Regions from separate parts of the Sphingomonas sp. SL1004 genome, predicted to be linked through region 2. Evidence: predicted binding sites of a transcription regulator. Region 2 holds the regulator's gene; each other region holds the start of a gene.

The links. The regulator LexA, encoded in region 2, represses DNA repair genes until DNA is damaged. The targets are predictions, from matches to a motif close to GTTCCNCNCTTGTTCT.
Region 1: a site for LexA is predicted at 1,106-1,121, ahead of AC3D24_RS18795 (DNA recombination protein RmuC). Genes of this name have one in related genera too.
Region 3: a site for LexA is predicted at 1,902-1,917, ahead of uvrA (excinuclease ABC subunit UvrA). Genes of this name have one in related genera too.

The regions. Positions count from the first base shown of each region.
Region 1 is NZ_JBYMUX010000001.1:4,067,505-4,070,778, forward strand. Features, by position in the region: gene recR (recombination mediator RecR) at 1-328, shown strand, start outside; gene def (peptide deformylase) at 360-884, shown strand; gene AC3D24_RS18795 (DNA recombination protein RmuC) at 1,320-2,768, shown strand; gene rplI (50S ribosomal protein L9) at 3,168-3,274, opposite strand, start outside.
Region 2 is NZ_JBYMUX010000001.1:1,289,935-1,293,208, reverse strand. Features, by position in the region: gene AC3D24_RS05655 (ComEC/Rec2 family competence protein) at 1-804, shown strand, start outside; gene lexA (transcriptional repressor LexA) at 1,300-1,974, opposite strand; gene AC3D24_RS05645 (molybdopterin molybdotransferase MoeA) at 2,043-3,224, opposite strand.
Region 3 is NZ_JBYMUX010000001.1:1,745,509-1,748,782, forward strand. Features, by position in the region: gene uvrA (excinuclease ABC subunit UvrA) at 1-1,891, opposite strand, end outside; gene AC3D24_RS07840 (hypothetical protein) at 2,020-2,607, shown strand; gene AC3D24_RS07845 (tyrosinase family protein) at 2,770-3,274, shown strand, end outside.

The DNA.
Region 1 (3,274 bases), 2.8 Mb from region 2:
TTGGGCATTGGATAGGTCCCGCCTGTTCCCCGGCCGCTTCCACGTCCTCGGCGGCCGCCTGTCCGCATTGGAAGGCATCCGCCCCGAAGACCTGAGCATAGACAGCCTCGTCCGCCGCATCGAAGCCGGCGGCATCGACGAAGTCGTCCTCGCGATGAATGCCACGCTCGAAGGCCAGACCACCGCGCACTACATCGCCGAGCGCATCGAACGCTTCCCCGTCCGCGTCACCCAACTCGCGCATGGACTCCCGGTAGGGGGCGAACTCGACTATCTCGACGAGGGCACGCTGGCGCAGGCACTAAGGGCAAGGCGGCCAATGGCTTGACGCACCCCCGCGCGGAACCTAGCTGCGCGTGATGACCGTAATGACCGTTCTCGAAGTCCCCGATCCCCGCCTGCGCCTCGTCGCCGAGCCGGTGGAGACTGTCGATGATTCCACCCGCACGCTCGTCGCCGACATGATCGAGACGATGTACGATTCCAACGGCATAGGCCTCGCCGCGACTCAGGTCGGCGTGCAGCAGCGCGTCCTCGTCATCGATCTCCAGGAGGAGAAGGACGAGGAAGACAAGCCGATCAAGAACCCCAAGGCGTACATCAACGCCGAAATCCTGTCGGTCAGCGACGAGATGTCGACCTACAACGAAGGCTGCCTCTCGATCCCCGAGCAATATGCCGAAGTCGCACGTCCGGCGCGGTGCCGCGTGAAATGGCTAGACGAGACCGGCGCGGCGTTCGAAGAAGACCTCGACGGCCTGCTCTCGACGTGCATGCAGCACGAGATCGACCACCTCGACGGCGTGCTGTTCATCGACCACATCAGCCGCCTCAAGCGCGACATGGTGCTGAAGAAACTGGCGAAGCAGCGCAAGCTGGGGTGAGGGGCGAGCACGAGCACGAGCGCTTGAGGGTGGGCACCCGTTCACCCAACACGCTACCACCCCGGCGAAGGCCGGGGCCCAATTGAGGGCCGTCGCCAACTGAGCGCAGTCCCTCGTTACCGTGACCTTTCCAATTAGACCCCGGCCTCGGCCGGGGTGGTGCTATTCTACGAGGATGTGGAAGCGCCCACCACTAGTTCCCCCGCGAAGGCGGGGGCCCAGGACCAAGAACGCCACCGCTGGTAACCCTGGACTCCCGCCTTCGCGGGAGAACACGATTCTGACTGTCCTACGCCAATCGTTCGACGTATGTTCCACCTATGACGTCTCCAATCTCCGCCCAAACCCGCTCGCTCACGCGCTCATCTCTCCCACGGAAAATGCTGCGCGAGCGTCTATACTTCCTATACTTCACTCCCGTTTCGCCGGTGCAAAATGGCTGAGTTCGCCATAATCGCCGTCCTCGCGCTAGCCGCCGGTGTCCTCCTCGGCTGGCTGCTAGCCTCCCGCCGCGCCGCAACCCTCGCCAGCGAACTCGCCGTCGCGCAGACCAAGGTCGCCGATGCCGACCTGATCCGCACCGCCCGTGACGCCGTCGAGCGCGAACGCAACGCCGCGATGCAGGACCTCGCCACGCTCCGCGCGCAAAACGCCGAACGCGCCACCGACACCGATCGCCTGCGCCTCGACCTCGGCACGATCCGCGCCGACCGCGACGCCGCCCGCACCGAAATTGCCACGCTGAAAGCCCAAGGCGAGGCATTTGAAACCCGCCTGCTCGAACTTCGCGAAGCCAAGGACGTCATGGCCGCACAGTTCGGCGACGTCGCCAACAAGCTGCTCATGGACGCGCAGAAGACCTTCCTCGACCGTGCTGATGCTCGCTTTCGCCAGTCCGAAGAAACATCCGGCATCAAATTGGAGTCGATGCTCCAGCCCGTAAGCGACCGTCTCAAACGCTACGAAGAAGGCGTCGCGAAGGTCGAAGCTGACCGCCGCGACGCATTCGGCGACCTGAAGGGCCAGATCGAACAGATGCGCCTGGGCCAGGAAAAGGTCTCGACCGAAGCTGCCAAGCTCGTCAATTCGCTCCGCAACGCCCCCAAATCCCGCGGACGCTGGGGCGAGCAACAACTGAAGAACGTCCTCGAAACCTGTGGCCTGAGCGAACACACAGACTTCCAGACCGAAGTCAGCGTAACGCAGGAAGACGGCAGCCGTTTGCGTCCTGACGCCATCGTAAAGGTTCCTGGGGGGCGGAGTCTCGTTATCGATGCCAAGGTTTCATTGAACGCATATCAGGATGCATTTGGAGCCGTTGACGAAAGTGAGCGCGAACTTGGTCTACGATCACACGCCGCGTCTATGAGAGCTCACGTTAATAGTCTCGGACAAAAGGCTTATTGGAACCAGTTTGCTGATACTCCAGACTACGTCGTCATGTTCGTTCCCGGCGAGCATTTCCTATCAGCGGCACTCGAATATGACCCGTCACTGTGGGATTACGCGTTTGACCAGCGTGTTCTGCTAGCGACGCCGACTAACCTGATTGCAATAGCGCGGACGGTGGAAGCAGTTTGGCGTCAGGAAAAGATGGCTAAACAGGCGCAGCAGATTGGTGCGCTTGGCAAGGAGATGTACGATCGTCTCGCTAAAGTAGCAGAGGACCTACGCAGAGTGGGAACTGGCCTCAACACTGCCGTGAAAAACTTCAACGGCTTCACCAACTCGTTCAACGGCCGCCTGATGGTAACCGGCCGCAAGTTCCGCGACCTGAATATCGAGACGGGCGCGCGTGACTTGGAGGACGTGTCCTCGGTCGATGCGCTAGCGCTAGGCGAGGGACCTGCACTGATCGAGAAGCCGGAAAACGTCGAAAGCTGACACTAGCAGTTGTGAACCACCCCGGCGAAGGCCGGGGCCCATTTGGGGGACGCGAATGATGAGCGCTGCGATCCGTTACTCTAGCTTTCCCAATTGGGCCCCGGCCTCCGCCGGGGTGGTAAGCAAGTAAAGTTCTTGTACCGAAAACCGATCGGTACAAAATTCGTTCACCTCTCGGCAACCTTTCCTGACCCTGCGCATTAACCGGATAACACCCCCAAGAGTCATCCGGTCATGAAACACCTAGTCCCCCTCTTCTGCGCTTTGATCCCCTTCGCAGCAATGATCGGCGCCTGCGTAACCTGTCCCTGACGCCCGTCGCGCAGACACAAAAGAAAAGGCCCGCCCGGATCGCTCCGGGCGGGCCTTTCTGTATCGGCTAGAAGGGAAGCGAAGGGATCAACCCTGCGCCTCTTCCTCCTGGTCACGCGGTGCTTCGGCGGTCGCGCCGGGCTCTGCGTTCGGATCGTAATCCTCGACGAAGCCAGCCTCGTCGCGCTCGAACA
Region 2 (3,274 bases):
TTGCTGCTGGACGTCGGAAGCCTCGGTGCACCAATCTGGTGGCTGGTCCAGCGATCGCTCGACGCGCTGCTCTGGCTTGCCCACGTGGTGGCGGGCGCGCCCGGATCGGTGCGGTCCCTGCCGGCCATGCCGACTGCGGCGTTCGCGCTGATGGCAATCGGGGGGATTTGGATCGCGTTGTGGCGGACCCGGTGGCGGCGTCTGGGACTGCTGCCGCTGATGATCGGGGCAGTGTGGGCGCTGGCCACGCCGCCGCCCGATATTCTGGTGACGGGCGACGGCCGGCATGTCGCGGTCCGGACCGCTGCTGGCCTCTCGATGCTGCGGGACCGGGCGGGCGACTATACGCGGGATATGCTTGCCGAGAACGGTGGGGGCGACGGCGAGCCACTGCTGCTGGCCGACCAGCCCGATGCGCGGTGCAGTCGTGATCTTTGCGTCACCGATATTGCCGCGCGCGGACGGATGTGGCGGATTCTTGCGACCCGCAGCGCCTATATGGTCCCGATTGCCGAGTTCGTTGCAGCCTGTCGCGCGGCCGACGTCGTCGTCAGCGAACGCGGTCTGCCGAAGCGCTGCGTGCCGCGGTGGCTGAAGCTCGATCGACGCGTTCTGCAGCGGACGGGTGGAGTCGCGCTGACCTTGGGGACCGGGACGGTCGTGACGATCCTGAACGCGGGCGATCGCCATCCCTGGCGCGATCCGCCCATGCTCGAACGTACGGCACATTCGTTTAGACCGCGGCATGTCCGGTTTCATGATGCGGCGCCGGCGTTTCGCGCCAGCCGAGTCCGTCAAAAGTAGAATTGTCCACGCGAAGGCGCGAAGGCGCAAAGGCGCGAAGGTGATGCGACTCAGGAGACCTTCACACCTCCATGAACGATCAGCCCACGTCGGTTTCGGTGGTCTGCGAAGGCAAATAGACGCCAATCTAAGCACTACATCTTCGCGCCTCCGCGCCTCCGCGCGAACCAATTCTTCGGCTGCGTGGGAAGTTGGCGGCGATATGTTCGCGCAGAGGCGCAGAAGTGCAAAGATTGACGGTTCGAGTCGAGGTCGCGCTTATGCCTCGGAGCGTGAGAGAGTCTTCCGGACGCTTGATGGTGTTTGCTTGGGCGTGTCGAAAACTGGCCGCTTTTCGACCGCTCGGCCACGTCGCTTAGTTTGCCGAATAGGCCCGGTCGCTCTTGCCGGAGGGAAAGAGCGACTTGGCTTGCCGGCCTGGTGGTCGCTTTTTCCTGAGCAGCCAAAAAGCCGACTTCGGCCTGCATCGCGATGAAGCAGGCCGATCCCGGCAGTTCAGTCGTAGCGGCGCAGGATGCCGGAGAGCTTGCCCTGTACGCGGACCTGGGCGGGGGCATAGCGCTGCGGATCATAGGCCCGGTTGGCCGGATCGAGGCGGACCATCGCGCCTTCGCGGCGGAAGTATTTCAGGGTGGCTTCGCTGTCTTCGATCAGCGCGACGACGATCTCGCCATCGCGGGCGGTTTCGGTGCGGCGGATGAGGGCATAATCGCCGTCCAGGATGCCGGCTTCGACCATCGAGTCACCCGAGACCTCGAGCGCGTAATGTTCGCCAGAGCCGAGCAGTGCTGCGGGAACGGCAAGCATGGTGCTGCCTTCGAAGGCTTCGATCGGGACGCCGGCGGCGATGCGGCCGTGCAGCGGGATTTCGATCACGTCGTTCGCAGGCTGCGGTGCGGCGACAGCGGCCACAGTCTTCACGTTCGACGGCTTCGAAGGCGTTTTCTTTTCCGGGCGCTCCGGCATACGCAGCACTTCGAGCGCGCGTGCACGGTTCGGCAGACGACGGATGAAGTTACGTTCCTCAAGCGCGCTGATCAGACGGTGAACCCCCGACTTGGATTTCAGGTCGAGCGCGTCCTTCATCTCCTCGAACGACGGCGAGACACCGGTATCGTTGAGCCGGTCGTTGATGAAGCATACGAGTTCGTGCTGCTTGCGCGTGAGCATGGCGGTTCTCCGTCCGGAACAGACTGGGAACTTCTATGGAACATAATTAACGCCGTCAAGCGCTCGCTTCACGCAATGACGAGGATTTCCGCCGATTCGCCTTCTCTTGCGATCGGCGCGTTGCCCGCGCGAACGATGAGGCAGGTCGAACGCGCCAATGTCAGGAGCATCGAGCTGTCCTGGATCGTCGATGCATAGGCCTTGCCGTCGCGAAGTTCGGCACGGAGATAATCGGTGCGGGCGTTGTTCGCGGGCAGGTCTTCGCCGAGCAGCGCGTGACTCGTCTGCGGGAGTGGATCGCGGGCTCCGGCCATATGCGCGACGACCGGTTTGACGAACAACGTCGCCGTGACGAATGCCGAGACCGGGTTGCCGGGAAGGCCCAGGACCATCATCTCGCCGATCCGGCCGGCCATCATCGGCTTGCCCGGACGCAGCGCGATCCGCCAGAAGTCGATCGTGCCGCCGGCGGCCTCGATCGCCGGGCGGACGAGGTCGTGGTCACCGACCGAGGCTCCTCCAGTGGTGACCAGGAGGTCGGCTTCGACGCTGGCGAAGGCATCGCGCAGGATGTCGAGACGGTCGGGGAGGATCCCGAGGTCGATGATGTCGACGGGCATGTCGGCGAGCATCGCGGCGAGCATGATGCCGTTCGATTCGGGGAGCGCAACGCCGTCGGTGGTCGAGCCGGGGGGGACGAGTTCGTCTCCCGTCGCGGCGACGGCGACGCGGACGCGGCGGTTGACGGTCAGGCTGCCGTGGCCGCCGGTTGCGGCGACGGCGATGCGCGCGGGGCTGAGCCGGTCGCCAGCGGCGATCAGGCGGGTGCCGGTGGAGAAGTCCAGGCCCTTGCGACGGGTATTACGGCCTAGCGTCGGAGGGCCTTCGCCGGCCAGGATCAGCGTTTCGCCGTCACGCTCGGCTTCCTCCTGGACCATGACGCTGTCGGCGCCTTCGGGCATTGCCGCGCCGGTGAAGATGCGGGTTGCTTCGCCTGGACCGACCTTGCCGGTGAACGGGCGTCCCGCCGCGCTTTCGCCGATGACTTTCCAAGGGCCGGACATGTCGGCGAAGCGGATCGCGTAGCCGTCCATGGCGGAAAGATCTGCAGCGGGTTGCGTACGGCGGGCGAGGATGTCTTCAGCCGCCCAGCGGCCGGCGGCGTCGCGCAAGGGGACCGTCTCGTGGCCCACGCGGGGAGCCATGGCGAAGAGGCGGGACTGGGCTTCGGCGACGGGGACTAGGGTCATGCTGGGAACTCTGCGGCTGGGCGGTTTGGCTGAGTGAAGTATAGGAAGTA
Region 3 (3,274 bases), 460 kb from region 2:
GCTTCTTGCCGTTGCCCTTGCGCCGTGTTGCCGGGACCGGCACTTCGCGCGTGCCGTTGAGATAGTCGGCGGTGATGCTGCCCTTCGACTTGAGGATCTGCTTCAGCGTGCCCTGCGCGACGACCTGGCCGCCGCGGACGCCGGCGCCGGGGCCCATGTCGATGATGTAGTCGGCGGTGCGGATCGCGTCCTCGTCATGCTCGACGACGAGCACGGTGTTGCCGAGATCGCGCAGACGGCGGAGCGTCTTGAGGAGCATGTCGTTGTCGCGCTGGTGCAGGCCGATCGAGGGCTCGTCGAGGACGTAGAGCACGCCGGACAGGCCGCTGCCGATCTGCGACGCGAGGCGGATGCGCTGGCTTTCGCCGCCGCTGAGCGTGCCGGAGGTGCGATCGAGGTTGAGGTAATCCAGGCCGACGTTGTTGAGGAAGCCGAGCCGCTCGACGATCTCCTTGAGGATGCGTTCGGCGATCGCGTTCTGCTGGTCGCCGAGATGCTGCGGCATGTCGGTGAAGAACTGGAGCGCGTCGACCACCGAGAGATGCGTGGCGTAGGAGATGTCCTTCATCGCGATCTTGACCGCGAGTGCTTCGGGCTTCAGGCGCGCGCCGCCGCAGACTTCGCAGGGGGCGGCGGACTGGTACTTGCTCAGCTCCTCGCGCATCCAGGCGGAGTCGGTCTGGAGCATGCGGCGGTTGAGGTTGCCGATGACGCCTTCGAACGGCTTGGAGACGTCGTATTTCTTCTTGCCGTCGATGAAGGTGAGCGTGACCGGCTTGCCCTTCGAGCCATGCAGGATCGTGCTCTGGACCTCCGGCGGGAGGTCGGACCAGGGGGTCTCGATGTCGAACTTGAATTCGCGCGCAAGGCTGCCGAGGACCTGCATGTAATACGGGCTCGGAGGGTTGGATTTCGCCCAGGGGACGACCGCGCCCTTCTTGATGCTGAGCATGTGGTTGGGGACGACGAGGTCTTCGTCGAACAGCAATTTCTCGCCGAGGCCGTCGCAGGCCGGGCACGCGCCCTGGGGAGCGTTGAACGAGAACAGGCGCGGCTCGATCTCGGAGATGGTGAAGCCGCTGACCGGGCAGGCGAACTTCTCGCTGAACACGATGCGGCCGTCGGGGGCGTTGTTGCCGAGGATCTCGGACTTTGGCGTGTGCGGTTCGACCGGGTCGGCGGGGTCGACATAGGCGAGGCCGTCGGCGAGCTTAAGTGCGGTTTCGAAGCTCTCGGCCAAGCGCGTGGCGATTTCGCCGCCCACGACCAAGCGATCGACGACGACTTCGATGTCGTGCTTGTATTTCTTGTCGAGCGCGGGGGCTTCGTCGATGTCGTAAATCTCGCCGTCGATGCGGACGCGCGCGAAACCCGCCTTCTGCCACTCGGCGAGTTCCTTGCGGTACTCGCCTTTCCGGCCGCGGACGACGGGGGCGAGCAGGTACAGGCGCGTGCCTTCGGGGAGCGCCATGACGCGGTCGACCATCTGGCTGACAGTCTGCGCGGCAATGGGTTCGCCGGTGGCGGGCGAGTAGGGGATGCCGACGCGCGCCCAGAGCAGGCGCATGTAATCGTAGATTTCGGTGACGGTGGCGACGGTCGAGCGCGGGTTGCGCGACGTCGTCTTCTGCTCGATCGAAATTGCGGGCGAGAGGCCCTCGATATGGTCGACGTCGGGCTTCTGCATCAGTTCGAGGAACTGGCGGGCGTAGGCGGACAGGCTCTCGACGTAGCGGCGCTGCCCCTCGGCGTAGATCGTGTCGAACGCGAGGCTCGACTTGCCCGAGCCGGAGAGGCCGGTGATCACCGTGAGCGTGTCGCGGGGGATGTCGATGTCGACGTCCTTGAGGTTGTGCTCGCGCGCGCCGCGTACGGAAATCTTGGTCAGCATAAGGCGGTCTGTTCCATATTTGTTCGGGTGCGGCAAGCCTTGCGCAACGCCGTGTCGTCGATCCCGAAGATGGGTAACGCGGGCGCCGAACGAAAGGGGGCATTGTCCACGGTCGTGCCGATACTTACATGGTGTATTGGATTGGCAATACAGTGCTGGAGAGCGACATGGGCAAGAAGAAGGACGAGCGGAAACGGCGCGAACGCGAGGCCGAACAGGCGGCAAGCGCGGGCGCGTGGGGCGCCGGCGAGCGGCACGACCATGCGGACTCGAAGCACGGAGAATCCCGGCACGCCGACACCAAGCACGCCCACGCCAAGCACTCGCATGGCAAACATGATGGTGCGGCGCCGTTGGCGGGGATCGCGGCAGCAGTCGCGCGGCAGATGGGAACGCCGATCGGACGGCAGATGATCGCCGCCGGGCTGATGGCCGCGGCGGGTGCGATTGCGCGGCATGATGCGAAGCCTGCGGGGGCGCGGCCGACGCCGCCACCGGCGCCGCCCGCTCCCCCTGCCCCGCCCGAACCTTCGGCTTCGCCGAAGCCCGACGGTGCGGAGGGTTCGACCGGGCCGTTCGCCGGTGAGACGCCGGAGCCGCCGCGTAGCGATGCCGTCGCCCTGCCGCCCGAAATGGCGAAAGTGCTGGATTCGGTGACCGTCGGGCTCGAGCGACTGTTCGCGGGGTTCGGCAAGCCGAAGACTCCGGGCGGCTGAGCCTCGCCGGCCGCCAAAGACCGGGTGTCGCATCCAAGCGTCCATAACGGACGCAGTTGCGTGCGACACCGGAGGCTCCGCCGCATAGCGTAGCAACGAACGCCGGTCCGCGGCGGTCATGTATCGCGTATGCTGTTGCCGGTCTTTCGGAGGGTCATCGTCATGAAACCCCTATGCCTCGCTATCGTGCTGCTGTGCGCCACCTCGGCGATACCTGCGCTCGCCTCGCCTGGTGCGGTGCGCGGGGCGGATGCCACGGCGGCAAGCCAACGGGCGGCCGATGCGCGATACTGGCAGCGTGCGACGACGAACCTGCGCCTTGCCGCGGGCGCGGCCATGGCGCCGGCTTTGGCCACGGCAACGCGTGGGACGAACGACGACCTCGCGCAGCAACCCGGCCCGGCCATCAACCCCGCCGTTAACACCGTCCGCAAGTCCATTACCGCGCTCAGCCCGGCGGAACTGGTCAGCCTGCGCCGCGGTATCGCGCAGATGATCGCCTGGAACCGGGCGCCTCGCGGCAGTGCCGATTTCAAGCGCAGCCTGCTCTATTGGGCAAACATGCACAGTTTCGTCGGACCGACCGATACGTCGCCGATCGTCTGCTCGCCGAAATCGGGATTGAGCTACCCCGGCATGGCCGGACTGACGACGCAGCTTCCCAATT